3 regions of the Thioalkalivibrio sp. ALE23 genome follow, and region 1 is predicted to be linked to each of the others. Evidence: predicted binding sites of a transcription regulator. Region 1 holds the regulator's gene; each other region holds the start of a gene.
What was found. Region 1 encodes sigma-54, which starts transcription at its own class of promoters, with help from an activator protein. Its sites were predicted from a motif close to TGGCANGNTNCNTGCTT; they were not measured.

Region 1 (9,435 bases):
TGGGCACCGAGGCGCGCATCATCGACTGGGACCAGCGCTCCGACGGTCTGCTGGGGATCCTCGCCAAGGGGGCGCAGCGCCAGCAGATCCACAACCCGCGGCGCGGAGATGACGGACTGTGGCTGGGCGAGGTGGAGCCGCTGGACGAATGGCCGGCGGTCAGCCTGCCGGTGGACTATGCATCGCTGGCCGATCTGCTGGAGCGTCTGCTGGATCAGCTGGGCACGCCCTGGTCGCACCTCGAACGGCACCTGGATGATTCGGCCTGGGTGGCCGGGCGGCTTGCCGAGCTGCTGCCGGTGGATCTCGGGATCAAACAGTCGCTGCTCGAATCCGATGATCCGATCGATCGTCTCGAGCGTCTGCGGGCGGCCATGCTCGCGCAGTCGTCTCCCTGACAGCATCCGGGCGGCCTGTTAAGGTAAAGGGCCGTAATTTCAAGCCGGAGCCGATCATGGCCGTTCAGGAACTCACGCAGGACAACTTCGAATCCACCATCACCGGGAATGACATCGTCATCCTGGATTTCTGGGCGCCGTGGTGCGGCCCGTGCCAGCAGTTCGCGCCGACCTTCGAGGAAGCCTCGAACAAGCACGACGACGTCGTCTTCGCCAAGGTCAACACCGACGAGGAGCAGGGCATCGCCGGGGCCTTCCAGATCCGGTCCATCCCGACCCTGATGATCTTCCGCGAGCAGGTCATCGTGTTCTCGCAGCCCGGCGTGCTGTCCGCGGCGCAGCTGGACGAGGTGCTGGGCAAGGTGCGCGAGCTGGACATGGAGGCCGTGCGCGCCGACATCGAAAAGCAGCAGCAGGAACAGGAGCAGCAGGCCGGCGGCAACGCCTGAGTCCGGCACCTGCCGCAATAACCTGAGCTCCCGCGGCCCGTTCCCGGGCCGCTCCGTCCGCCACTCGAACCGACCCTGACAAGCCGACGAGGTCCCTCCCCCCGTGTTCAGCGTGATGACCCAGATGGGGGCCCTGATCGTTGCCGGGGTCGGCTGGCGGATCCTGCAGCCCGGCGGTCTGGATGCCGAAACCACCCGCCGGGTCCTCACCACGCTCGTCTATTACCTGCTGCTGCCCGCGCTGGTGCTGCAGGTCCTGTGGACCGCACCGCTGGGTCTGGACTCGGTCCGCATCGCCCTGGTCGCCGGGGCGACGGTCCTGATCACCCTGGCCGTTACCGCCGGTGCGTGCCGAGCATGCACTGCCGACCGCGCCGCGGTGGGCGCGATGCTGCTGGCCGCTGCCTGGCCCAACGCGACCTATCTGGGCCTGCCGATCCTCGACAGTCTGTTCGGCGAGGCGGGGCGCGCGGTGGCCATCCAGTACGACCTGTTCGCCTGCCTGCCGCTGGTGCTGACCCTGGGCGTGGTTCTCGCGCGCCGTTACGGCGACGGTCGCATGCCGGCGGTGCATCCGTTGCGTGGCCTGTTGTCGGTGCCGTCGATCTGGGCCGCCCTCGCCGGTGTCACCCTGAACCTGGGCGGGGTGCCGCAGACGGTCTGGCTGGAGGAGTGGCTGGGACTGCTGGCGGATTCGGTGTCGCCGCTGATGCTGTTCGCGCTGGGCCTGGCACTGGTGTTCCACCGCTTTCACGGGCGCGACGCGCGGCCGCTGGCGGTCGTTGTGGGGATCCAGCTGCTGCTGGCACCGGCGGTGGCGCTGGGGCTGGTGTGGCTGCTGGGGATGGAGGGGATCCCCGCGACCGGAACGGTGCTGGAGGCGGCCATGCCGGCGATGGTGCTGGGGCTGGTGTTCTGTGACCGCTTCGGGCTGGATACGGGGCTGTACGCGGCCGCGGTAACCCTGACCACGGCCCTTTCGCTGGTTACCCTGCCGCTGTGGTTCGCCCTGGCCGGCGGTCTTCTGGGGGGATGAGCCTCAGGATTCCTCGCCGAAGCGGTCCGCGACCAGCTCGGTCAGGGCATCCAGCGCCGCCTCGGCATCCTCCGCGCCGTCGGTCCGGATGGTGATCTCCGAGCCCTGGGCGGCGGCCAGCATCATCACCCCCATGATGCTCTTGCCGTTCACTTCCTGATCGTTGCGGGCGACGGTGACATCGGCGGTGTACTGACTGGCGAGGCTGACGAACTTCGCGGCGGCCCGGGCATGCATGCCCAGCCGGTTAACGATGGGAACTGCGCGCTGCGGCATCGCTGGATTCCTGGTCGCAGAGAAGGATTCCGTCATGGCCCCCGGACAGCGCCTTGTTGACCAGTTCGCTCAGGGGCAGATGGCGGTAGTTGAGTACGCGGACGAGCATCGGCAGGTTGACGCCCGCGATCACGCGCGCGTTGTGTCCGCGCGCCACGCGGCTGGCCACGTTGGCCGGCGTGGAGCCGAACATGTCGGTCAGGACCAGCACACCGGCACCGCTGTCGAGGGTCTCCATGCGGGCGCGCGCCTGCGCCTGGATATCGTCCGGATCGTCGCTTTGCGACATCGCCATGGACTCGCAGTCCTCGGGCAGGTCTCCCAGCATGCTCTGCGCGGTCTGCAGGAGTGTATCGCCCAGGTTTTGATGCGTGATCAGGATCAGACCGACGCCCATGGAACTACTCCGTTTCAGGGGAGAGAGAATCGAGCTCGCGATGACGGGTGCTAACAGTAACATGTTCCCGTTCGCGCCACGCAGCCGCCAGCCGTTCCACAAGGTAGACCGAGCGGTGGCGCCCGCCGGTACAGCCGATGGAGACCGTGGCATAGCTGCGATGGTCCGCCACCAGCCGCGGGATCCAGGTGTCGAGAAAGCCGTGGATGGAGTCGAACATCGCCCCGACCTCGCCATGGCTGTCGAGGAAATGCGCTACCGCCGGATCCAGCCCGGTCAGTGGCGCCAGTTCGCGCTCGTAGTAGGGGTTGGGCAGACAGCGCACGTCGAACACGAAATCGGAATCCAGCGGCGAGCCGTGCTTGAAGCCGAAGGACTGGAACAGCAGCGACAGGCCGGCGGTCTCGCGGCTGCCGACCCGGGCCCGGAGCGTGCGCGCGAGGTCGTGCATCGACAGCCGGCTGGTGTCCACGGTCAGGTCGGCTTCTACCGCCACGTGCCCCAGCCAGGTCCGTTCCATGCCGATCGCTTCCACCAGCGGGATGCCATCGCGTGCCAGCGGATGGCGTCTGCGGGTCAGGTGGTAGCGACGCAGCAGGACCTCGTCGGAGGCATTGAGGAACAGCACCTCGACCTCCAGGCCCGATCCACGCAGCTCGCCCAGCAGTTGACCGAATCCGCTGAGGGCGTCGAGGCCCGAACGGACGTCCACGCCCACGGCCAGATGGCGGTCACCGCCGGTGTCGTAATGGCCGCTGCGGACCTTCTCCACCAGTTCCGGCAGCATCGGCAGCGGCAGGTTGTCGACACAGAAGTAGCCGGCGTCCTCCAGGGTATGCAGGGCGACGGTCTTGCCGGAACCCGACAGACCACTGACCAGCAGCAGACGCATGTCGGTCAGCCCTCGGGATCGGGGTTGGGGACCGTGGTGCTGGGCCCGCCGATGTGGAAGATGGATTCCTCCTGCTGATCCTCGCCCATCTGGCGCCGCTGGCGGGCGCGCAGGTCGTCCCCGGCGATGTAGCCCTGCATGTGCAGCAGGTGATTGCGGACCGCGGCCTCGATCATGACCGCGATGTTGCGCCCCGGCGCCACCGGCAGGCTGATCAGCGGGATGCGCAGGCCGAGGATCTCGCTCTCGCCGCGGCGCCCGTTCAGGCGATCGTCCGGCACCGGCGAGGGCTCGTTGTGATCGCGCAGATCGATGATCAGGCGCAGATACTTGCCGCCCTTGATCGCCGAGTCGCCGTACATCGCGCGGATGTTGAGCACGCCCAGGCCGCGCACCTCGAGCAGGTCCTGGAGCAGGGCGGGGCAGTGTCCGCGCACGATATCCGGGGCAATGCGCGCGAACTCGGGGGCATCATCGGCGATCAGCCGGTGGCCACGCGAGATCAGCTCGAGTGCGACCTCGCTCTTGCCGACGCTGGAGGCCCCCGAGATCAGTACACCGATCCCGAGGATCTCCATGAACACCCCGTGGCGCACCTCGAAATGGGCGAGGCGCTGCTGCAGGAAATAGCGCAGCAGCGCGATGACTTCGTGCGAGGATGTGCGTGTGCACAGGATCACCGGCAGGGGGTCGTCACCTGTCTGCGGCATGCGCGGGAACGGGCAGGTGTCCTCGGCGAAGATCACCATGGTAGTACCGGTGCGGGCCATTTCCAGCACCAGGTGGTCACGCTGCTCGTCGGACAGGCCGGCGATGTAGCGGGCCTCGTAGTCGCCGATGACCTGGATGCGGTTGGGGCGGATCAGGTTCAGGTGGCCGGCCAGCGGCAGGTCGCCATCCCCGAATCCCAGGAGTTCGCGGTCGCCCGCGGCCTCCTCTCCGTGGACGTAGCGCAGGTCCAGACGGCTCCCCATCGCCCGCGTGAGCGCGGCGATGGTGATGTTGCTCGCGGTGCCGTCGGCTGCCGCTTCCGCCCGGTCGGCCATGGTCAGGTGTCTCCCAGCGCCCGGCTGAGGGCCTGCTGGACCCCCGTGCTGTCCGCGGCGCGCCGGATGCCGGCGAGGGTGTCCGGCTGCGACAGCCCGCGCGCGAGCTGGGCCAGCAGGTCCAGGTGTTCGCTGGTGGCCTCTTCCGGCACCAGCAGGGCGATCAGGATGTCCACCGGTTCGTGGTCCATGGCTTCGAAATCCACGCCCTGATCCAGACGCAGGACCGCGATGCGGGGCGTATCCAGCTCGGCGAGACGGCCGTGCGGGATCGCCACGCCATGGCCGAGCCCGGTGGAGCCCAGTTTTTCGCGGGCCGACATGGCTTCGAACGCGGCACTGGCCGCCAGTCCGTCCGCGGCCCCGTCCACCAGCAGATCGGCGAGGGTTTCCAGCGCTCGTTTCTTGCTGGAGCAGTCGGTTTCCAGTCCGATGCGCTCCGGGGTGATGAGCTCGGCCGGATTCATCGGCTTACTCGGGTTGTTCGCGGTTGCGCTGGGCGCCCTCGGCGCGATGATGATCCTTGACCTTCTCCTTGTGCTTGATCAGCTGGCGGTCGACCTTGTCGATCAGGCCGTCGATGGCGGCGTACATGTCATCGTGGCTGGCCTCGGCGTGGATGTGGTTGCCGCTGACCTGCAGATTCGCTTCCGCCTTGTTGTGCAGCTTCTGCGTCTTCTCGTGGTTCAGCACCACGTGCACGTCGATCACCTTGTCGAAGTGGCGTTCCAGCTTCTGGAATTTCTCGTTGACGTAGTCGCGCAGGGCGTCGGTGATGTCGACGTGGTGTCCGGTGAGATTGATCTGCATGGGTCAGGCTCCTTTCGGTTTGCTTCCGGTCGGCATGGCGGCCATCTGGCGGCGCTCGCTGGAGGATGGCAGGTTCATGCCCTCCCGGTATTTGGCCACGGTACGCCGGGCCACGTTGATGCCCCGATCCGCCAGGATCTGGGCGAGGCGGGAATCGCTGAGCGGTTTGCCCGGCGTTTCCTCTTCGATGAGTTCGCGGATCATGGCACGAATCGCGGTCGCGGAGCATTCCCCGCCGTCGCTGGTGCCCACGTGACTGGAGAAGAAATACTTGAATTCGAACACCCCGCGGGGGGTGTGCATGTATTTCTGCGTGGTCACCCGCGAGATCGTGGACTCGTGCATCTCCAGGGCTTCGGCGATGTCGCGCAGGATCAGCGGCTGCATCGCCACCTCGCCGTGTTCCAGGAACCCCTGCTGGCGTTCGACGATCGCGCGCGCCACGCGCAGCAGGGTGTCGTTGCGGCTGTGCAGGCTCTTGATGAACCATCGCGCCTCCTGCAGCTGATCGCGCATGAAGGCGCTGTCGCGGGCATCGGAGACCTGGCGGACCATGCCGGCGTAGAGGTCGTTGATGCGAATGCGCGGGGCGATCTCGGGATTCAGGTCGACCTGCCAGCCCCGGTCGGTATGACGCACGTAGACATCCGGGACCACGTATTCCGGCGGTGTCTCGCTGATCTGGGCGCCGGGGCGCGGGTTGAGCGTGCGGATCAGGTCCAGCGCCGCGGCCAGTTCGTTGCCATCGCGTACGCCGCTCTGGCGCTGCAGGGCCTTGTAGTCACGCCGGGCAAGGGCGTCCATGCCGTGTTCCAGGAGCGCGCGCGCCGCCTCGCGCGAGGGGGCGTCCGGCGCCAGCTCGCCCAGCTGGACCTCCAGGCACTCGCGCAGATCCAGCGAACCGACCCCCAGCGGGTCGCAGTGCTGCAACCAGTGGCGTACGGCCTCGACCTCGTCGGTGTCGACGGGGGGGTCTTCACTCCGGCTGATGGTCTCGGCCAGGGTCTCGACGTCACCCTCGAGGTAGCCGTCGCCGTTGATGGTGTCGATCAGGGCGGCGCCGATGCGCTGGTCGCGCGGGGTCAGGTGCGACAGATGCAGCTGCCACAGCAGGTGATCCTGCAGCCCGCCGCCGCCGTCGTCGTCCGAGGTGTTCTCCAGCGGGTCGCGGTCGTCCAGACCGCGCGGGCTGGCGCTGGCGTCGTAGATGTCTTCCCAGCGGCTGTCGGTCACCAGCTCGTCGGGGATGACGTCCTCCGAGCCGCCGGCATCCACCGTTTCGCCGGTGCCGGCGTTGTCGCTGCCGCTCTCGCCGTCGTCGGTGTTCGCGTCGCTGTCGGTGTCCCCCGCGTCGGCACCGAGTTCGTCATCCTCGGCCTGTTCCAGCATGGGATTGCTTTCCAGCGCCTGCTGGATCTCGGCCTGGAGCTCCAGCGTGGACAGCTGCAGCAGCCGGATGGCCTGCTGCAGCTGCGGCGTCATGGTCAGCGTCTGACCGAGCTGCAGATTCAGCCCGGGCTTCAGCATGAGTTGGGAAAGGCGTTGGTCACCATAAGTGAATAGTAATCCCTTGCTGCGGGCTTGTGCACCGTCCGGGTGCGGCGGTCGGTGTCACAGGCGGAAGTTTTCGCCGAGGTAGACCTCGCGCACGCGGGTGTCGGCCAGCAGTTCGTCCGGCGTGCCCGCGCTCAGCAGGCGCCCCTCGCTGAGGATGTACGCGCGATGGCAGATGCCCAGGGTCTCGCGTACGTTGTGATCCGAGATTAGTACGCCGATGCCGCGTTCGGCCAGGTGGCGGATGACTTCCTGGATCTCGCCGACCGAGATCGGATCGACCCCGGCAAACGGTTCGTCCAGACAGATGAACCGCGGATCGCCGGCCAGCGCGCGGGCGATCTCGGCGCGCCGCCGCTCGCCTCCGGACAGCGCGATCCCGGGGCTGTGGCGCACGGTCTCCAGCTGGAATTCCTCGATCAGGGCGTCGCCGATGCGGCGGCGCTCGTGGCGGTCGAGTTCCGGGCGCAGTTCCAGCACCGCCTGCAGGTTGTCCTGGACCGACAGGCGGCGAAAGATCGATGCCTCCTGCGGGAGATAGCCCAGCCCGGCGCGGGCGCGTTCGTGGATGGGCGCCCGGGTGATGTCGCGCCCGCCCAGGGTGATGCGCCCGGTATTGGGCCGGATCAGTCCGACCAGGCTGTAGAAGCAGGTGGTCTTGCCGGCTCCGTTGGGTCCCAGCAGGCCGACCACTTCGCCGGGCACCAGGTCCACATCCATCGCGTCCAGCACGGTACGCTGGCCATAGCGCTTGCTCAGCTCGCGGGCGACCAGATGGCCGTCGGCCGCGGGGGTCATGGATTGTCCTCGCGTGGCTGCAGGCGGATGTGCACGCGCTCGTCGTCGGTGTCGCCGCGTTCGGCGCGGATCACGTCGCGTTCGAGATCGTAGGTGATGCGCTGCCCGCGGGCATCCTCGGCGGCGGTGATGACGCGTGCCCGTTCGGTCAGGATCACGCGTTCCTCGTCGAGGAAATAGTCGATGCGCAGCCCTTCGGCGATGCGCGTCTCGCCGGTCTCGGGATCGGGCGACTCCAGGCGTGCGGGCTCGCCGTGGGCCTCGATCTCGTAGGGGCGGCGCTCGCGCATGTGCACGATCACGCGGTCCGCTTCCAGCGTGGCATCGCCGCGCACCACGATCACGTCGCCGGTGTAGGTTCCGGTGCCCGCGCGTTCGTCCATCTCGGCGTGGTCCGCGGTGATCTCCACCGGCAGGGCATCCTCGCGGCCGGTCGCCGGCGGGGCCGCCAGGAACAGTGCGAGTATGCCCGCCACGGCAAGCAGCGGGGCCGGTCGGCGGATGCCCGCGCGGCGATGTTCGGTTGTGGCCGGGTTCATTCCGGGCGGTCCTCCTGCGGCAGGTCGCTGTACAGCGTGTAGACCTCGGCGAGCAGCTCAATGGTATCCGCTTGCGGGTCGGCGCGCAGGCCGGTACCCCTCTGGAACAGTCCCGGCTGTTCCAGGGTGCTCGGGGCCGACGAGGTCGTCAGCCGGGTGTCCAGCGCCACGCGCACGTCGCGCGACTCGATCACCGTGCGTACGCGCGCGTCGCGTTCGGGGCGCAGGCCGCGGGTGTGGCCGAAGGTATGCAGCAGTTCGCGATCGGGCTGATGTGCCGCGCGCGGGGCGCGCCAGGTCCAGTTCAGGCCCCGTTGGTCCAGCAGATCCAGCTCCGGGTCATCGATGAACTGGACCGCATCCCGGTCGTATTCGCGCAGCCGCGACCCCTGCAGGCGGTGGGTGGGCCGCCCGTCCTCGCCGGTGACATGCGCGGTAAACCCCTCGATCTGCAGCGTAGGTTCCGCGTCGGCCGCGGGTTCGGCGGGCGGCTCGGCCGCTGCCGGCCCGGCGAGCAGGCATCCGGCGGCCAGCAGCCGGGCGGCGAGCGGGGTGCGGCGCGGATCCGGGGTCATGCGTGCAGGTAGCTTTCGAGCACGGCCTCAAGGCGGCCGCGCGCGGCCAGCAGGTCCTCGCAGACTTCGCGGACCGCGCCGCGCCCGCCACCGGCCGTGGTGACCCATTGCGCGTGCTGGCGCACGAACGGATGGGCGTCGCCGACCGCGATGCCCAGGCCAACCCGTCGCATCGCCGGCAGATCGACCACGTCGTCGCCGACGAACGCGGCCACGTCGGCGCGGTGCCCGGTCTGCTGCAGCAGCTGTGCCAGTGCCTCCCCCTTGTCCCGCCGGCCCTGGATGCAGTGGCGGATGCCCAGATCCTGCAGGCGATGTTCGACGACCGCCGACTGCCGCCCGGTCAGGATCGCGACCTCCAGGCCTTCGTCCATGGCCATGCGCAGGCCGTGGCCGTCGCGGCTGTGGAAGGCCTTGTACTGTTCGCCACCGTCGCCGAGGAACAGCGCGCCGTCGGTCAGCACGCCGTCGACGTCCAGGATCAGCAGTCGGGTGCCGCGCTGCAGGCCGGCGAGATCGATGTCGTCATGCATCAGGCGACCCCCGCGCGCAGCAGGTCGTGCATGTTGATCACCCCCTGCAGCCGGCCGTCCGCATCGGCGACCGGGAGGGCGTTGATGCGGCGGCTTTCCATCACCTCCAGGGCCTCCGCGGCCAGCCAGTCG
Region 2 (9,435 bases), on a different contig from region 1:
GTACCGACGGCTTTGCCGTGATCAACACCCTGATGGGCATGGCGGTGGATGCCGAGAGCGGCCGCGCGGTGATCGGCAACAACCAGGGCGGACTGTCGGGCCCGGCGATCAAGCCGGTGGCGCTGCTGAAGGTCCACCAGGTCCACCAGGTAGCGAAGGCCCACGGCATCCCGATCATCGGCCAGGGCGGGGTCACCCGCGCCGAGGATGCCCTGGAATTCCTGCTGGCGGGGGCTGCTACCGTGGGCGTGGGTACCGGTCTGTTCTACGATCCGCTGTGCCTGCCGAAGATCCTCGCGGGCATCAACGACTACATGGACCGCCACGGGATCGGCCACGTGAGCGAGCTGACCGGGCGGCTGCAGCTGAACGAGGGGTTCTCCGGCTGCGGCGCCTGACGCGCCGGCAGCGCCCGGGCCCGCCGGTTACGGTCGCTCCTCGTTCATACCCAGCTCCTGGATCTTGCGCGTCAGCGTGTTGCGGCCCCAGCCCAGCAGGGCCGCGGCCTGCTGGCGGTGTCCGCCCGAGGCTCGCAGCGCCTCGCGGATCAGCGTGCGTTCCATCGCCGGCTGCAGGCTTCCCAGCACGTCCCGGTCACCGCGTTCCCAGTGCTCGCGGGCCACGCGCGCCAGTTCATCGGTCCACTCCCGGGGTTCGATCGGCACGGCCTGTGCCGGTCCCGGTCCCGGTTGCGGCGTGCCCGTGGACCGGGGCGCGTCATCGCGGCGCAGTTCCGCCGGCAGGTCGTCCAGGTGCACCTCGCGTCCGGAGGCCATCACCGTCAGCCAGCGACAGGTGTTTTCCAGCTGGCGCACATTGCCCGGCCATGGCAGGCGCTGCATCTCCGCGACCACCTCGGGGCGCATCACCTTGGGCTCCACGCCCAGCTCGGTGGCCACCTCGCTCATGAAATGATTGACCAGCAGCGGGATATCTTCCGGCCGCTCGCGCAGCGACGGCACATGGATGCGGATCACGTTGAGGCGGTGGAACAGGTCCTCGCGGAACTGCCCCGCGCGCACCCGCTCTTCCAGGTCCTGGTGGGTCGCGGCGATGATGCGCACGTCGGTATGGATGGGGGTATGCCCGCCCACCCGGTAGAAAGTGCCGTCGGCCAGCACCCGCAGCAGGCGGGTCTGCAGGTCGAACGGCATGTCGCCGATCTCGTCGAGGAACAGGGTCCCGCCGTCGGCCTGCTCGAAGCGGCCCTTGCGCGTCTGGCTGGCGCCGGTAAAGGCCCCCCGCTCGTGGCCGAACAGCTCGCTCTCGAGCAGGTCCTTGGGGATGGCCGCGGTGTTCAGGGCGATCAGCGGCTGCCCCGCCCGCGGACTGTGCTGATGCAGCGCGCGTGCGACCAGCTCCTTGCCGGTGCCCGATTCGCCGTTGATCAGCACCGTGATATTGGAGCGTGACAGGCGGCCGATGGCGCGGAACATCTCCTGCATCGCCGGCGCCTCGCCGATGATGGGGGTTTCCTCGGCGCTGCCCTCGTCGGGCGTTGCGGCCGCCAGGCTGTCACGGCGGGCCTCCAGGGCACGCTGCACCAGGGCCACCGCCTCGTCCACGTCGAACGGCTTGGGCAGGTATTCGAACGCCCCGGTCTGGTAGGCGCCCACCGCGCTCTCCAGATCGGAGAATGCGGTCATGATGATCACCGGCGGCGCGTCACCGCGGCTCTGCATGCGCGCCAGGAAATCGAGCCCGTTGAGCCCCGGCATGCGAATGTCGGCGACGATGGTATCCGGGGTGTCTTCCGTCTCCAGGGCCGCCCATGCCGCGTCGGCGGACTCGAACCCGCGCACCGCGATATCGGATCGGCTCAGGGCGCGTTCCAGCACCCAGCGGATGGAATCGTCGTCGTCGATGATCCAGACCGTCGGATTCATGCGTCGGGGCTCTCGCTGGCGGGCGGTCCGGCCACGGGCAGGAGGATGTCGAAGCGCGTGGAGCCGGGCCGTGAATGGCATTCGATCAGGCCGTCATGCAGCTGGACCAAGCTCTGCGCGATCGGCAGGCCGAGGCCGGTGCCGCTGTCGCGGCCGGTGACCATGGGGAAGAAGATCCGCTCGCGGACCTCCTCGGGGATTCCCGGCCCGTTGTCGCGCACGCTCAGGCGCGCGACCAGCCGGTGGCGTTTGCCGGAAACGGTGTACTGGCGCAGGATGCGCGAGCTGAGCACGATCTCGCCCTCGTCGCCCAGCGCCTGCAGGGCGTTCTGCACCAGGTTGAGGAGCGCCTGCACCAGCATGTCGCGATCCGCTTCGATCTCCGGGATCGAAGGGTCGTAGTCGCCGCGGATCTTCACGCCCAGCGGCAGCTGGACGCTGATCAGGCCGCGCACATGCTCGAGGACCTCGTGCAGGTTAAGGGGGGCGCGCTGCGGCATGTTGTTGGGGCCGAGCATGCGGTCCACCAGCGAGCGCAGGCGGTCGGCCTCATGGATGATGATGCGCGTGTATTCGCGCAGGTCGGGATCGTCCAGTTCTCCGGCCAGCAGCTGCGCGGCGCCGCGCAGCCCGCCGAGCGGGTTTTTGATCTCGTGCGCCAGCCCGCGCGTGACTGCGCGCGAGATGGCCTGCTGCTTCTGCAGCTGTTCCTCGCGCGAGATGCGCTCGTGCCGGTCGATCGCGCTGAGTTCGAACAGCAGCCGTCCGGGTTCGTCACCCTCGCCGTGCAGCGGCGTGATCACCACGTCGGCCAGGAAGCTTTCCGCGCGCAGCGGTTCCAGGCGCCGCGCACGCAGGGTGATCGGCTGGTCCCGGGTCAGGGCGTTGCGCAGACGGGTGGTCAGGTTGCGGTCCAGATGCAGCCACTGGCCGAGCGGGTGACCGAGGATGCGCTCGCGGCTGAGGCCCAGCAGGACCTCGGCCGCGCCGTTCATCGCCTGCAGCCGCAGATCCCCGTCGGTGACCATCACGGCCGTGGACAGGTCGTCCCACCACGGGGGGGTGGGCAGCGAGGCGGGCGAAGGGGGCGTATGCGGGCTCATCACCCGGTTTCAAGCATGAAGTGCGCCAGAATGGCCACGAGGGCGTCGCAGCGCTTCGTCCGGGGGCGTTGTGCGGTGGCGCTCTGATGAGGTGCAGTCATTGCCCCATTGTAGGGCATTCTGTGCATCAAAGTGGTGCGATGCCCGTGGCTGGCTCAGAAATCCACCAGTTCCACGGGCACCGGGACGTCCTCGATCGAAGTTTCGTCTTCATCGTCGGTCTCTTCGTCCGCATCCGCATCTTCCTCCGGCTCGTCGTCCGTCGGGTCTTCTCCCGGCCGCCGGATCGGGCGTTCGAGGATCTCGCGGGCATTCTCCAGGGGGACGGCGCCCATCGGCTCCTGAACCTCGATGCGTTCGCTGCGCCCGTCGCCGGGTGCCTCGTCGGAGAGATGCACCACACCGTCTTCATCCACCCAGCGGTGGACCTCGGTGGAGGCCAGAACGCCGACGCCCGGCGCCCCGGCGATGGCCAGGGCCACAAGCCCCGCGAGGGAGGCCCGCGGGGTCATCAGGCGGCGGGCCTTACCCATACCGACTGCACCCGGGTGCCGGCGTCCTGCAGGCCGGCCAGGCGCGGATCGGGGCCCGCGGGCGCGTGGCCGGCCTCGATGCGTTCCAGCCAGTCATCCAGCGCGGCCATGCGCAGGAGCGTCGGGGCGGCGCCGCGTTCGATCGCGCTCAGCGGGCGCTCGCGGTGATAGCCATCCAGCAGGGCGCGGTAGCGTTCGCGATCGAGCTCGCCCGTCTCGCTTACGGCCACCGCCAGCGCGATGCGCGCCAGTTGCCAGAACGCCGGAACGGGGGCCGGCGGGAGCGTCAGATCCGCCAGTCCGGTGTATTCGCCGTGCCGCCGGACCGAGCGCCAGAAGCTGCCGGCCACCGGCAGGTCCTCGAACCGGTACAGCCCCTGATGATGCAGCTCGCGGTTCAGTTGTTCGCGCGCCTGTTCGTCCAGGGTGGCGCTCAGGTCTTCGGTACGTTCGCGCAGCTGCTGCTGCAGTACCCCGCGGCGCCAGACGCCGTCCTGCGGCAGGGCCTCCGCCGGATGCCAGGCCTGCCAGCGGGCCGCGAGGCGGCCCAGCGCCTCCGGCGTGCCGGGACCGCTGGCGATCGCCCCGGGCTCCGCAGCGTTGCCGCGCTCCAGGACCCAGCGCGCGCGATCCCCGTCGAGCTGCGGGGCATCGCCGGCGGCGGGCAGCCCCACGGGCGCGCCGGCCGCCCGGGCGGCGGCAAAGGCTGCTTCCAGCGCCGCGGCACCCGCGACCGGCAGTTCCACGGTCGACTGCGTGGTTACCATTCCAGGATCCTCCAGCGGGGCGGGGTGAAACCGGGGGCCAGGTCGTCGCGGCGTTCAAGATCGCCTTCCCCGGTGACGTCCACCAGATAATAGGTCGGGCCGGCGGCCGGGGTGACCTCGACGATCACCAGATCACCGTCCACGCGATATTCGCGTCGCCGCTCGCCATCGCGCTCCATGATGATGACGTCCGCCTCTTCCAGTTCCTGCAGCTGGCGGGCGCGCTCGTCCAGCACCGGCGGCGGCGCGGGCTCGTCGCCGGCGGCCTCGTCGGGCATGTCGGGCGGTGGCGGGGCGTCTTCGAAGTCCTGCGCCGCCAGCGGCCCGGCGGCGAGAACAAGGCCCAGCAGGGCAGCGGCCAGCGCCGTGGCGCGGGTGCTCGTCATCATCAGAGCTCCATCAGTCGTTGTTTCTCTTCCGCCGAGGGCTCGAAGCTGCGGGCCTCGTAGTACTCGAAGATCACGTCCACGACCTCCTCGGGGGTGTCCACCACCGAGTATAGATTGAGGTCCTCGGCATCGATGGTCCCATGGGTGACCAGCGCGTCCTCGAACCACTGCAGCAGGCCTTCCCAGAACTTGCTGCCCACCAGCACGACCGGGATGCGGCGGGTCTTGCCGGTCTGCACCAGGGTCAGGATCTCGGCCAGCTCGTCCAGGGTGCCGAAGCCGCCCGGCAGTACCACGTAGGCGGAGGCGTACTTGACGAACATCACCTTGCGCGAGAAGAAGTGCCGGAACCCCAGGCCAATGTCCTGGTAGGGGTTGGCGTGTTGTTCGTGCGGCAGCTGGATGTTGAGCCCGATGCTGGGGGAATGGCCGGCGAACGCGCCCTTGTTGGCGGCCTCCATGATGCCCGGCCCGCCGCCGCTGACCACCGCGAAGCCCGCGTCCGACAGCTGGCGCGAGATCTGTTCCGCAAGCAGGTAGTCCGGGTGATCGGACGGGATGCGCGCCGAGCCGAACACGCTGACCGAGGGCTTGATGTGCGCCAGGCGCTCGAAGCCCTCCACGAACTCCGCCATGATCTGGAAGATCTTCCAGCTCTCGCGGGTCAGCGAGGAATCGTCGATGGGCCGCAGCCCGGGGTGTTCGGCTCGATCGTGATCGTTCATGGGGGGGCGCGTTCTTTGCACTCTGGGGCGCCTAGACTAACCGTGGCCCGACGGCCGCACAAATCGCGCCGGCGCTGCTCGGGCCGGGGCCCGCAGCCTGCTAGAATGCTTCCCTCGCAAGCCCAGCCGGATCCGCATGATGTCGCAAGCCCCGCTCGTCCTGGTCGACGGTTCCTCCTACCTGTTCCGGGCCTACCACGCCCTGCCCCCGCTGACCGCCCCCGACGGCCACCCCACCGGGGCGCTCTACGGCGTGGCCAACATGCTGCGCAAGCTGCGCGCGGACTATGCCCCCGAGCGCATGGGGGTGGTGTTCGACGCGAAGGGGCCCACCTTCCGCGACGAGATCTACCCCGAATACAAGGCCACCCGGCCGCCGATGCCGGAGGAGCTGGCGGCGCAGATCGAGCCGCTGCACGAGCTGGTGCAGCTGATGGGCTTCCCGCTGCTGTGCGTGGAAGGGGTGGAGGCGGATGACGTGATCGCCACCCTGGCCGACCGCGCCGCGGCTGCCGGGCAGGATGTGGTGATCTCCACCGGCGACAAGGACCTGGCGCAGCTGGTGGACGGCCACGTGACCCTGGTCAACACCATGAGCGGCACGGTGCTGGATCCCGCCGGCGTGCGCGAAAAGTTCGGCGTGGAGCCGGAGCAGATCGTCGACTACCTCGCGCTGATGGGCGACAGCGTGGACAACATCCCGGGGGTCGAGAAGGTCGGGCCCAAGACTGCAGCCAAATGGATCGCGAAGTACGGCGACCTCGACACCATCCTCGAGCGGGCCGACGAGATCGGCGGCAAGATCGGCGAGAATCTGCGCGCCGCGGCCGATCGCCTGCCGACCTCGCGCGAGCTGATCACCGTGCGCCGGGATGTCGAACTGCCGCTGGGCCCCGATGACCTCGAGCTGCGCGAGCCCGATTCGCAGCAGCTGCTGGAGCGGGTGCGCCACCACGGGTTCTCCCGCTGGCGGGCGGAGCTGGAAGGCGGCGACGCCGGCGACGCTGCCTCCGGTAACGACGGTAATGCCGATCCTGGGCAGGCGGCCGAATATCACACCGTGCGGGACGAGGCGGCATTCACCGAGCTGCTGGAACGCCTGCAGGGCGCCGCGCGGGTCGCGTTCGACACCGAGACCAGCAGCCTGGAGGCCATGCGGGCCGAGCTGATCGGCATGTCCTTCGCGTTCGAGGCGGGTACCGCCTATTACTTGCCGCTGGCCCACAGCGGTCCGGATGCCGATCCGCAGCTCCCGCGCGAGGCGACCCTAGAGCGCCTGCGGCCGTGGCTGGAATCGGCCGAACACGGCAAGCTCGGCCACAACCTCAAGTACGACCGCAACGTGCTGGGCAACCATGGCATCGTGCTGCGCGGCATCGTCGATGACACCATGCTGCAGTCGTTCTGCCTCGACGCCGGCGCCAACCGGCACGACCTGGATTCCCTGGCCGAGCGCCATCTGGATCACCGCATCACGAAATACGAAGACGTGGCCGGCAAGGGGGCGAAACAGATCCCGTTCGCCGAGGTGGACGTCGGCATCGCCACCGATTATGCCGGCGAGGACGCGGACATCTGCCTGCGTCTGGACGCCCTGTTCCGGCCGCGCCTGAACGAGGCCGAGGGCCCGGCCTTCGTCTACCGCGAGATCGAGATGCCGCTGGTGCCGGTGCTCGCGGACATCGAGCGCGCCGGCGTGAAGGTGGACCCGGACCTGCTCGGCGAGCAGAGTCAGGAGCTGCTGAGCGAGATGGAGCGCATCGAGCGCGAGGCCTTCGACGAGGCCGGTACCGAGTTCAATCTCGGCTCGCCCAAGCAGATCCAGGAGATCCTGTTCGAGCGCCTGGGCCTGCCGGTGCTGCGGCGCACGCCCAAGGGCCAGCCCTCCACCGCCGAGGACGTGCTGGAGCAGATGGCGGACGACTACGCCCTGCCGCGGCTGATCCTTGAGCACCGCGGCCTGTCCAAGCTGCGCAGTACCTATACCGAGACCCTGCCGCGGCGTATCCACCCGGAGACCGGGCGGGTGCATACCTCCTATCACCAGGCCGGCGCCGCGACCGGGCGCCTGTCGTCCTCCGAGCCCAACCTGCAGAACATTCCGGTGCGCACCGAGGCCGGACGGCGCATCCGCCGGGCGTTCATTGCCGCACCCGGCTATCGTCTGCTGGCGGCCGACTATTCGCAGATCGAGCTGCGGATCATGGCCCATCTGTCGCAGGACGCCGGCCTGCTGCAGGCCTTCGCCGACGGCCAGGACATCCATCGCGCCACCGCGGCGGAGGTCTTCGGGGTCGACCCGGATGCGGTCACCGGCGAGCAGCGCCGCGCGGCCAAGGCGATCAACTTCGGCCTGATCTACGGCATGTCGGCCTGGGGGCTGGCGCACAACCTGGGGATCGAGCAGACCGAGGCGCGGGAGTACATCGACCGCTATTTCCACCGCTATCCCGGCGTGCACGACTACATGGAGCGGGCGCGCGAGCGCGGGCGCGAGCAGGGCTATGTGGAAACCCTGTTCGGGCGCCGGCTCTACCTGCCCGAGATCAACAGCCGCAACGGGGCCCGCCGGCAGCAGGCCGAACGCGTGGCGATCAACGCCCCGATGCAGGGTACCGCGGCCGACATCATCAAGCGTGCGATGGTGCGCATGGCGCAGGACCTGGACGGCAACGGGCTCGATGCCCGCATGATCATGCAGGTGCACGACGAACTGGTGTTCGAGGTTGCCGACGATGCAGTGGAGGCCCTGGGCGAGCGGGCCCGCCGCGCGATGGGCGGGGCGGCCGAGCTGGATGTCGAGCTGCTGGTGGACATCGGCGTCGGAGATAACTGGGATGATGCCCACTGAGGCTCCTGTCGGAGCCGGAGGCTGAGCATGGCGGATCTCGAATCACTGGCCCGCGGGTTCAACCGCGTGGCCCCGTGGCTGGTCGCGGGCCTGCTGCTGGCGGCCGGCTGGGTGGCGGCGGACCGCTACCTGGCCGGCGGGGGCGGCGGCGACGATGTCGTGGTGGTGACCCCGGAGATCTGCGATCTCAATGAAGGGGCCTGTACCGCTCAGCACCCCGAGGGAGGCGAGATGACCCTCGAGATTACCCCGCGGCCGGTCCCCATGCTGCGGGAGCTGGAGCTGCATCTGCGGCATGTCGGGCACGACGGGCGCGACCCCGAATGGATCGAGCTGGATTTTGCCGGGGTGGAGATGTACATGGGCTTCCAGCGCCCGCGCCTGGAACGCGTGGGCCCGGGTGAATACGCCGGCACCACCACCCTGCCGATCTGCACCACCGAGGCGATGACCTGGGCGGCGACCGTGCTGCCGGAAGGCGACGGCGACGCCGCGCGGGTACAGTATCGCTTCGTGACCGCCCGCGACCACTGACGTACGGGCTTCCACCGAGGATTGCGCACGATGTCCCGACTTCCCCTGACCACCCTCCTGTGGGCCCTGGCCGCCGTCGCCGCGGCCGCGCTGCTGCTGTATGTATGGCTGGTGCCCGGGCAGCCCCCCGCGGGCGAGGCCGCCACTCACGAAGACATCCCGGTGGCCGACCGGGTGACCGGCGGCCCGTTCCAGCTGCCGGTCTCCACCGAGGGGGAGGCCTTCGATCTGCGCGATCTGGAAGGACAGTATGTGTGGCTCTATTTCGGCTATACCTCCTGTCCGGATGCCTGCCCGGTCAGCCTCGGATGGATCCGGATGGCGCTGGAGCAGCTCCCCGAGTCGCTGGAGGACCGCGTCAGCGCGGTGTTCGTTAGCGTGGATCCCGAGCGTGACGACCGCGAGCACCTGGCGGAATACACCGACCATTTCCATCCCCGGATCCAGGCGGCCACCGGCCCGCACGATGCGCTGGAGCCGGTGGTGGAGCAGTACGGGGTGTTCTACGAGAAGACCGACAGCCAGTCCGCGATGGGCTACGTGATCGATCACAGCTCGTCCACCTACCTGGTGGGGCCGGAGGGCGACCTGCTGGAGATCCATTCGCACGGGACTACGGCGGATGAACTGGTGGCGACCCTGCAGGC
Region 3 (9,435 bases), on a different contig from region 1:
CGATGTCGAACTTGCCCAGCGCCGCGTAGCTGTCGACCAGATTGAGTTTCTGGAACCGGCAGCGGCGCTGCACCTCGGGGATGATCTTGTGCCCCTCGGGCACGGTCTGGAAGAACCGGGACCGCCGCGACTCGCTCAGCCCGCGCACGATGCTCAGACCGTCATAGACTCCCTTGCGGGCGTCTTCCAGCACGCCCTCGGACAGGTCCGTGCCGAGAATGCTGACGGGCACCACCCGGCGCGGGCGCGAGGCCTCCCATTCCGAGACCACCATCGAGATACTGTAGGGCTCCTGGCCACTAGAACACCCGGCCGACCAGACCTTGATCGACGACCGAGTGGACGCCAGCTCCGGGAGGATCACGTGGCGCAGGATCTCGAACGGAAAACCGTCGCGAAACCAGGAGGTTTCGTTGGTGGTCATCGCATCGATGACGCGCGTGCGCAGCTTCGGGCTGGGCGCCTTGCGCAGCGCGTGCAGCAGTTCCGGCACGTCCTTGTAGCCAAATTCATCCAGCAGGCGGGACAGCCGGCTGGACACCAGGTACTGGCGGCTGTCCCCCAGCACCAGGCCACAGCACTCGGAGAGAAAGCGCGCGAATTCTTCGTAGTCACGGGAATCGATCACGCACACATCTCCGCCTTGACGCGTGCCGGGCCCGTCCGCCGTCCGCTGGTTGTTCGGTTCGATGATTCCATGCCGCCACAGTATAGGGCTTCGAGGCAACCTTGCGGAAGTCCGCAGCCTGCAAAGGGGCGGCAAGCGCCGGCCACCCGCCCCGGCCGGGCCGGCAACCGTTCGCCCCCGGCAACCACCGACATCTCAGGCGGTCTTGTTGATCTGTTCCAGGACCGCACTGGCCAGTTCGTCCGGGTTGAACTTGGAGAGGAACGCATCCGCACCGGCCCGACGCACCATGTCGGTATTGAATTCGCCGCTGAGCGAGGAATGCAGCAGCACCCGCAGCGGTCGCAGGCGCTCGTTCTCGCGGATCTTTGCCGTCAGGGTGTAACCATCCATGCGCGGCATTTCGATATCCGAGATCACCAGCTCGACCGTGTCGTGGATCGGACCCTCGGCGGCTTTCTCCTCCAGGTAATCCAGGGCTTCACGCCCGTCCTTGCACAGCACGTAGGGCCACTCGAGCCCCTGGATGGCGCTTTCGATCTGGCGGCGGGCCACCACCGAGTCGTCGGCGATGACGATTTCCCGACGCTCGGGTGTCTGCTCGGCCACCGCGGAACGCACGCTTTCCGACACCTCGGTGGGCAGCGGATTGACCAGCGACAGCACGCGCTCCACGTCGATGATCTCCACCAGCTTGTTGTCGAGTTCGGTGACCGCCACCAGAAACGACTCGCGACCGGTGCCGCGCGGGGGCGACTTCACCTGGTCCCAGTTGACGTTCACGATGCGATCCACCGCCGATACCATGAAGCCCTGCACCGAGCGGTTGAACTCCGTGATCACAACCTTCTGCTGCCCGTCCGCCCCGGCCCGGGTCGATTGCATGCCCATCGCCCGCGCCAGATCGATGATCGGCACGGTCTTGTCGCGCAGGGTGGTGACGCCCCGCACCACCCCGGCGGACCCGGGAATCTGGCGCAACTGCGGCAGCGGAATCACCTCGCGCACCTTGAACACGTTGATCCCGAAGGTCTGCGTGCCGCCCAGATAGAACAGCAGCAGCTCCATCCGGTTCTGCCCGACCATCTGCGTGCGCTGGTTCACGTCGTCAATAAACTGACTCACGGTTCTCGCCCCCTGGGTTGTTCTCCCTGCTAACGGCCGCGCCGGCGGGAGCTTGAACCACGCATCGGACGCGCAGGACAGGCGCCGGATGCCATGGCACAGAATCTGCTTGTATTCCGTGACGAAGACACAGGGTCAACGGTGACCGGACATGCACCTTTTCAAGTTACAGGCTTTGCTCCCGTACCGCAGCCCGGGCCGCAGCGGGGGCCGCAGCGGGGGTGCGCTTCTTCTGATGCTCGCGCTCCTCGCCCCGACCGCGCAAGCGGAGATCGAGCCGGTGCAGAACATTCGTGACAGCGCGGAACGGTTCCTGCACCAGCAGCTTGGGGACCACAACGGCGACGATGTGGAGGTGCAACTCGGTCATGTCGACGACCGCCTGCGCCTCAAGCGCTGCGAAGAACCCCTGGAGGCCTCGCTGCCGCCCGGCGGCCGCCCGAGGGGCAATACTGCGGTCAACATCCGCTGTCCCGGGCCGGTGACCTGGTCGGTGTACGTTCCGGCCACCGTGGAACGCCACGCCGAGGTGGTGGTGGCCCGCCGCAACCTGTCGCGCCAGCAGACCCTGGGGCCGGGCGATCTGCGCATGGAGCGCATCGAGACGTCGCGCCAGGCCAGCCATTATTTCGAGGACGCATCCGAGGTGGTCGGTCTGCAGACCCGCCGCGCGATTCGCCAGGGCCAGGTCATCGGCCAGCAGCACGTTAATGAACGTCAGGTGATCCAGCGCGGCCAGCGCGTTACCATCCTCGCCAGCAGCGGCAGCGTCACTATCCGCATGCAGGGCGAAGCCCTGGAAGACGCCACGGCCGGCGACTGGATCCGCGTGCGCAACACCTCCTCCGGACGCGAGATCGAGGGCGAGGTCCAGCCATCGGGCACGGTTCGCGTCGCCCTGTAGTAAAATGTGACGGAAATCCCGCAACCGACCCTACAGTTTCGGGCATTCCGGCCGATACACGAGGCAGACCAGTCAAACGACAGGACAAAGTCATGGATATCAAAGGCCCCAACATCAATGGCCTGCGCCCCGACAGCCAGAACGGCGGGGTCCGCGGCCGTGACGACGACGCCCGCACCGGCAGCAACGGGGTGGACCGCGCCGGCAACGGCGGGGCCGCCAGCGGTGACGCCGTCACCCTGACCGGTGCCGCCCAGGCCATGAACGGCAGCGGCGAAGCCAGCGAGGCCGCGCCGTTCAACGAGGCGAAGGTGGCCGAGATCCGCGAGGCGATCGCTCAGGGGAACTACCCGATCGACAACGAGGAACTGGCCGATCGCATGATGGAAATCGAAGGCCTGCTGCGGTGATCCGGTGGTGACCGACGAAACCGGAATCCGTCCTTCCCTGGAGGAATCCATCCGTCTCGGACAACGGCTGGAGGATATCCTGCTGGAGGAAACTCGGGCCATCGAGTCACGGGAGCCGGAGCGGCTGCAGGCCGCGGTCCAGCGCAAGCAGGAACTGCTGCAGGCACTGGAAACCGAAACCCGCAAACAGCAGCAATGGATCGAAGCCCGCGGTGCCGAGTTCACCCCGGAAGGGGTAGCGCGGCTGTTCGCGCGTCTGGAGGGAGGGGAGCACCTCAACGACCGCTGGCAGGCGCTGCGGGCGACGATCGAACGCTGCAACGAACTCAACCAGGGCAACGCCCGGCTGATCGAACGCAACCAGCGCCGGGTCCAGATGTCCATGCAGATCCTGCGTGGCGAAGACAACGGACCGGCCACGACCTACGACCCCTACGGCAAGGCCCGTCATCGCCGTACCACCGGCCAGACCATCACCCGCGCCTGAGCCCGAGTTGGACCGGAAAGGCGTGAACTCCGTCACAGGGTGTATGATGCGCGAACCCACTTCGGACGCGACGTGCCCTCATGGATGACAACGACTATACCGTCGACACCCCGGAACGCATCGGCCAGATACTGCGCGACCTGGACCATGGCCTGACGCTGGTCAGTATCCGCCTGGAAGAAAGCGGCCCGCTGTACACCTCGGCGCTGATTCGTCTGGATGCCGACGCACGACGTCTCTACCTCGACCAGCTGCAACCCCCTTCCCTCCACCAGCGGATCCGGCCCGGCCAGCCCCTGCGCGTCTTCGCGACCCTGCGCGGCGTGGCCGTGCGGTTTACCACCGAGGTCCGCCAGAACGTGAGCGAATCGCCGGGAGACCTCTACGAGTGTCCGTATCCCGCCGAACTGCAATACCTGCAGCGTCGCGAGACCTTCCGCGTTCATATCCCCCTGAGCAACCGCCCGACCCTGCAGATCCAGGGCGAGATGCACGAAGAACCGATCGAGGGATCGGTGGTGGACCTTTCGGCCGAAGGCATGTGCGTGGAACTGCCGAATGAAGTGCTGCAGGAGATCCCCTATGGCAGCCGCCTGGAATTCACCAACCTGCTGCTCCCGGACGTGCAGGAAAGGGTCTCCGGCGCCGTCAAACCGGCCAACTCGCGCCCTTCCACTCGCGAAGGCCATTCGTATGCTGGCTGCGCGATCATCGAGATGTCGGCCCGCCTGGAACGTGCCATCAACGTCGCCCTGCTGTTCTATCAGCGTGAGGAACGCCGCCGCGCGATGAACTGACTGACCCCGGCTTGCGTGCCCACAAAAAAGGCCCGCACGAGCATCACTTGCCGTGCGGGCCTTTTGCGTTCTGGCGGAGAGTGAGGGATTCGAACCCTCGATGGGCTTTTGACCCATACTCCCTTAGCAGGGGAGCGCCTTCAACCACTCGGCCAACTCTCCGTGACTGCGGTGCAGAGGATACGGATTCACGCTGCGGAATGAAAGCCCGCGCGGCCCCGAATTGATGATTTTAACTTCATTCGGGCCACGCGGAGATCGCAGCGTCGGACGTCACTCGTTCCCGCGATTGTCGCCGGAGCCGTGTTCCGAATCTTCGTCCTGAATCCGCTGAAAGATCTCTTCGCGATGAACCGCCACGTCCGGGGGCGCATTGATGCCGATCCGGACCTGGTTGCCCTTCACACCCAGAACGGTGACGGAGACGTCATCGCCGATCATGAGGGTCTCCCCCACCCGACGCGTCAGTATGAGCATGCTTTTCTCCACAGTACCTGTGTCGGACGAGTTCGGTCGCCCGGAATCCGTTGATTGAGTCGTCACCCCTGCTCCTTCGGTAGACCGGCGGGCTCCTCTTCGAGTTCAAAGGCATCGTGCAGCGCACGCACCGCCAGTTCGAGGTATTTTTCGTCCACGACCACCGAGATCTTGATCTCCGACGTCGAGATCATCCGGATGTTGATGTTTTCCCGCGACAGGGCCTCGAACATCCGGCTGGCAATACCCGCATGCGACCGCATGCCGACACCCACGACCGAGATCTTGACGATGTGGACATCGCCCGAGACCTCGCGGGCGCCCAGTTCGTCCGCTGCCCCCTGCAGCAGTTCCAGCGCCTTCTCGTAGTCGTTGCGATGCACGGTGAAGGTGAAATCGGTCGTGCGGCCGTCCTCGCCGACGTTCTGCACGATCATGTCCACCTCGATGTTGGCATCCGCCACCGGCCCGAGGATGCGATGCGCGACCCCGGGCTGATCCGGCACGCCGCCCACCGTCAGCTGCGCCTCGTTCTGATTGAACGCGATTCCCGCGACCAGCGCCTGTTCCACCGCTGCATCCTCCTCCGTGGTGATGAGTGTCCCGGGTCCCTCGCCAAACGACGAAAGGACACGTAAGGGGACGTTATACTTGCCCGCAAATTCCACTGCCCGGATCTGTAGCACCTTCGAACCGAGGCTCGCCATCTCCAGCATCTCCTCGAAGGTCACTCGTTCGAGGCGCCGGGCCTGGGGCACCAGTCGCGGATCGGTGGTGTACACCCCGTCCACGTCGGTATAGATGCGACATTCATCGGCTTTCAGGGCCGCGGCCAGCGCGACGGCGGTGGTGTCGGAGCCGCCACGCCCCAGGGTCGTGATCGCCCCGTCCTCGTCCACGCCCTGGAAGCCGGCCACGACCACGATGCGCCCGGCCTCCAGATCGTCACGCACGCGGGCATCGTCGATACTGCGGATCCGCGCCTTGTTGTAGGCGCTGTCGGTGCGGATGGTCACCTGAGCACCGGTATAGGAGCGCGCCGGGCAACCCTTGGCCTCCAGTGCCATCGCCAGCAGGGCGATGGTGACCTGCTCCCCGGTGGACAGCAGGACATCCAGCTCGCGCCCGTCGACCCGCGGGTTGAGCTCGTTGGCCAGCCCCAGCAGGCGATCGGTCTCGCCGCTCATCGCGGACACCACGATCACCAGCTGATGGCCTTCCTCGCGCAGATGCAGCGCGCGTTCGGCCACCGCCCGGATGCGTTCGGTCGTCCCGACCGAGGTGCCGCCAAATTTCAGTACCAGCAACGCCATTGCAGAATCCCTGTCCGGCCCGAAGGCGGCGCATTAAACACGAAATCGGGTTGCATCCAAAGCAAACCCGCCCTTGCAATCCGGAATTTGGTCAGCCCAGCAATTCGCGAACGGTGTCCTCCACCGAGGCCAGCGCCGCCTCGAGTTTCTCGGGGCTCTGCCCGCCGGCCATGGCCATGTCCGGCCGGCCACCACCCTTGCCGTCGACCTGAGCGGCCACGCGCCCGACGACATCGCCGGCGCGGATCCGGCCGGTTTCCTCCTTGGTGACCCCGGCGACCAGCGAGACCTTGCCTTCCTCGGTGGCGGTGCCCAGCACCACCACGGCACGGCCGAGCTTCTGCTTGAGCTGATCGACCATGTCGCGCAGGGCCTTGGGCTCCACGCCCTCCACCGGGGCCGCCAGCACCTTCAGGCCGTCGACCTCCACCGCACGGCTGGAGAGGTCGTCACCGGCCTGGCTGGCGAGCTTGCCCTTCAGGCGCTCGATCTCCTTCTCCAGCTCGCGATTGCGCTCCTGCAGCTGGCGCACCTTGTCCGGGGCGTCGGCGCGGCCGGCCCGCAGGCGGTCCGCCACCGCATCCAGATGCCCCAGCTGCTGGTCCATCCAGCGCAGGGCCACCTCGCCGGCCACCGCCTCAATCCGGCGGATCCCGGCGGCGACCCCGCCTTCGACCGTAATCCGGAACGACCCGATGTCGCCGGTGCGCTCCACGTGGGTGCCACCGCACAGCTCGACCGAGGAACCGATCTTCAGCACCCGGACCTCGTCGCCGTATTTTTCCCCGAACAGGGCCACGGCGCCGGACTCCATGGCCGAGTCGATGTCCATGATGCGCGTGTCGGTGGCCTCGTTCGCCAGGATCTCGGCGTTGACCTGATCCTCGATCGATTTCAGCTGCTCGGTGGTCAGCGGCTCCATGTGCGTGAAGTCGAACCGCAGGCGCTCGGAGTCCACCAGCGAGCCCTTCTGCTGGACGTGATCGCCCAGCTGGTCGCGCAGGGCCTTGTGCAGCAGATGCGTGGCGGAGTGGTGACGCTTGATGGCCTCGCGCCGCGGCCCCTCCACCGAGCCGGACAGGCTCTGACCGACCTCCAGGGTGCCGGCGCGGACCTGGCCCACGTGCAGATGCGCCGCGGCCTGCTTGCGGGTGTCCTGCACCTGGAAGCGCACGCCGGAGCCCGACAGGGTGCCGATGTCGCCCACCTGGCCGCCGGACTCGGCGTAGAACGGCGTGCGGTCGAGCACCACGATGCCCTCTTCGCCGACCTCCAGGCGCTCCACGGCCTCGCCCTCGCGGAACAGCGCCAGCACGCGGCCCTCACCCTCCAGGTATTCATACCCGCAGAATTCGGTCGTGTGGTCTTCCAGCCCCGGCAGGTTGCCGGTATCCATGCTGAAGCGGGAGGCCGCGCGGGCACGTTCGCGCTGCTTCTCCATCGCCGCCTCGAAACCGGCCATGTCCAGTTCCAGATCGCGTTCGCGCGCGATGTCGCCGGTCAGGTCCACCGGGAAGCCGTAGGTGTCGTAGAGCAGGAAGATGGTCTCGCCCGGGATCACCCGTCCCTGCAGATCCTTCAGGTCCTCCTCGAGGATCTTCATGCCGTGGTCCAGGGTTTCGAGGAACTTGCGCTCCTCCTTCTCCAGGACCTTCTCCACCTGCTCGCCGGCCTTGACCAGCTCGGGATAGGCCTCGCCCATGGTGTTGATCAGCGGGCGCACCAGGCGGTAGAGGAACGCATCCTCGGAGCCGATCTGGAAGCCATGACGCGCCGCGCGCCGGATGATGCGCCGCAACACGTAGCCGCGCCCCTCGTTGGAGGGCAGCACGCCATCGGTAATCAGGAACGCGATCGACCGGATATGGTCGGCGATCACGCGCAGCGACGCGGAATCGGCTTCCTGCGCACCGGTCACCCGCCGCGCCGCGGCGATCAGATCCTGGAACAGGTCGATCTCGTAGTTGGAATGCACGCCCTGCAGCACGGCCGACAGACGCTCCAGGCCCATGCCGGTATCCACCGACGGGCTCGGCAGCGGGTTCAGCGTGCCGTCCGCGTCGCGGTCGTACTGCATGAACACCAGGTTCCAGACCTCGATGTAACGATCGCCATCTTCATCCGGCGAACCGGGCGGTCCGCCCGCCACTTCCGGACCGTGGTCATAGAAGATCTCGGTGCAGGGACCGCAGGGCCCGGTGTCACCCATCTGCCAGAAATTGTCCGAGCCACCGTCCGGATCGTCGCCGATGCGGATGATGCGTTCGGCCGGGACCTTGATCTCGTTGGCCCAGACGTCATAGGCGTCGTCATCGGTCTCGTAGACCGTGACCCACAGCCGCTCCGGCGTCAGGCCAAGGACATCCGTCAGAAAATCCCAGGCGTAGTGGATCGCGTCGCGCTTGAAGTAGTCGCCAAAGGAGAAGTTGCCCAGCATCTCGAAAAACGTGTGGTGCCGGGCGGTGTAGCCCACGTTCTCCAGATCGTTGTGCTTGCCGCCGGCGCGCACGCAGCGCTGGCTGGTCGCCGCGCGGCTGTACGGGCGCTTCTCGCGGCCGAGGAACACATCCTTGAACTGGACCATCCCCGCGTTGGTGAACAACAGGGTGGGATCGTTGGCAGGCACCAGCGGGCTGGACGGCACCACGGTGTGGTCGTGCTGCGCAAAGAAATCGAGGAAACTCCGGCGTATGTCGGCGCTCTTCATGCGTGTCCGGTCGGGTATGGGGTCAAAAGCGGAATCGTATCACGCTCGCCCCGGACCCGCGTATTGCCGCCCGCTGCTTCGGGCCATGCTGCAGGAGGCCAGCCCCCTGGCCGATTCGACGTCAATAATGCCCCATCGGCCAGAGGGCTGGCCTCCTGCGTCCTGCGTCCTATGGGGCCTCGTCCTTCCAGGCAGCCAGCGCCCGGTGGGCGACATCGCCGGGAAAGCCGCGACCGGCCAGATGACGCAGCATGCGGGCCTCGTCCTCGCGGGCCGCGGGGGGATGACGGAAATGGCGTTCGAGCTGGCCGCGGGCCTGTTCGACCCAGTCGACCTCCAGCGCCTCGATGGCGAGGCTCACGGTGTCGCCATCGATCCCGTTGTGCGCGAGCTCGGCGCGGATGCGCTGTTCGCCGTACCCCTGCCCGACGCGATGGCGGGCCATGGACTCGGCGTAGCGGGTCTCGTTGAGGTAATCCAGTTCGCGCGCACGCTCCAGTGCGGCATCCACCGCGTCCCGCTCGAAGCCGCGCTCCGCCAGCTTGCGCGCCAGCTCCAGTGCCGCGTGTTCGCGCCGCACCAGGAGC

Region 2: the regulator sigma-54 is predicted to act here: its motif matches at 3,001-3,017, upstream of glnL (nitrogen regulation protein NR(II)).
Region 3: the regulator sigma-54 is predicted to act here: its motif matches at 1,848-1,864, upstream of flgA (flagellar basal body P-ring formation chaperone FlgA).

What each region holds. Positions count from the first base shown of each region.
Region 1 covers NZ_KB900031.1:677,972-687,406, reverse strand. The annotation lists gene F573_RS0103440 (LON peptidase substrate-binding domain-containing protein) at 1-398, shown strand, start outside; gene trxA (thioredoxin) at 455-847, shown strand; gene F573_RS0103430 (AEC family transporter) at 951-1,883, shown strand; gene F573_RS0103425 (HPr family phosphocarrier protein) at 1,887-2,159, opposite strand; gene F573_RS0103420 (PTS sugar transporter subunit IIA) at 2,131-2,556, opposite strand; gene rapZ (RNase adapter RapZ) at 2,561-3,448, opposite strand; gene hprK (HPr(Ser) kinase/phosphatase) at 3,454-4,494, opposite strand; gene F573_RS0103405 (PTS sugar transporter subunit IIA) at 4,497-4,961, opposite strand; gene hpf (ribosome hibernation-promoting factor, HPF/YfiA family) at 4,966-5,304, opposite strand; gene F573_RS0103395 (RNA polymerase factor sigma-54) at 5,308-6,831, opposite strand; gene lptB (LPS export ABC transporter ATP-binding protein) at 6,916-7,656, opposite strand; gene lptA (lipopolysaccharide transport periplasmic protein LptA) at 7,653-8,195, opposite strand; gene lptC (LPS export ABC transporter periplasmic protein LptC) at 8,192-8,770, opposite strand; gene F573_RS0103375 (HAD family hydrolase) at 8,767-9,303, opposite strand; gene F573_RS0103370 (KpsF/GutQ family sugar-phosphate isomerase) at 9,303-9,435, opposite strand, start outside.
Region 2 covers NZ_KB900035.1:10,910-20,344, reverse strand. The annotation lists gene F573_RS0110375 (dihydroorotate dehydrogenase) at 1-398, shown strand, start outside; gene ntrC (nitrogen regulation protein NR(I)) at 426-1,886, opposite strand; gene glnL (nitrogen regulation protein NR(II)) at 1,883-2,989, opposite strand; gene F573_RS0110360 (DUF4124 domain-containing protein) at 3,145-3,522, opposite strand; gene F573_RS0110355 (hypothetical protein) at 3,501-4,289, opposite strand; gene F573_RS0110350 (DUF2782 domain-containing protein) at 4,283-4,678, opposite strand; gene F573_RS0110345 (TIGR00730 family Rossman fold protein) at 4,678-5,403, opposite strand; gene polA (DNA polymerase I) at 5,543-8,254, shown strand; gene F573_RS0110335 (hypothetical protein) at 8,282-8,788, shown strand; gene F573_RS0110330 (SCO family protein) at 8,819-9,435, shown strand, end outside.
Region 3 covers NZ_KB900033.1:433,529-442,963, forward strand. The annotation lists gene F573_RS0108720 (protein-glutamate O-methyltransferase CheR) at 1-628, opposite strand, end outside; gene F573_RS0108725 (chemotaxis protein) at 824-1,753, opposite strand; gene flgA (flagellar basal body P-ring formation chaperone FlgA) at 1,989-2,657, shown strand; gene flgM (flagellar biosynthesis anti-sigma factor FlgM) at 2,750-3,067, shown strand; gene F573_RS0108740 (flagella synthesis protein FlgN) at 3,072-3,554, shown strand; gene F573_RS0108745 (flagellar brake protein) at 3,635-4,351, shown strand; tRNA gene F573_RS0108750 (tRNA-Ser) at 4,423-4,513, opposite strand; gene csrA (carbon storage regulator CsrA) at 4,625-4,828, opposite strand; gene F573_RS0108760 (aspartate kinase) at 4,891-6,141, opposite strand; gene alaS (alanine--tRNA ligase) at 6,233-8,848, opposite strand; gene F573_RS0108770 (regulatory protein RecX) at 9,018-9,435, opposite strand, start outside.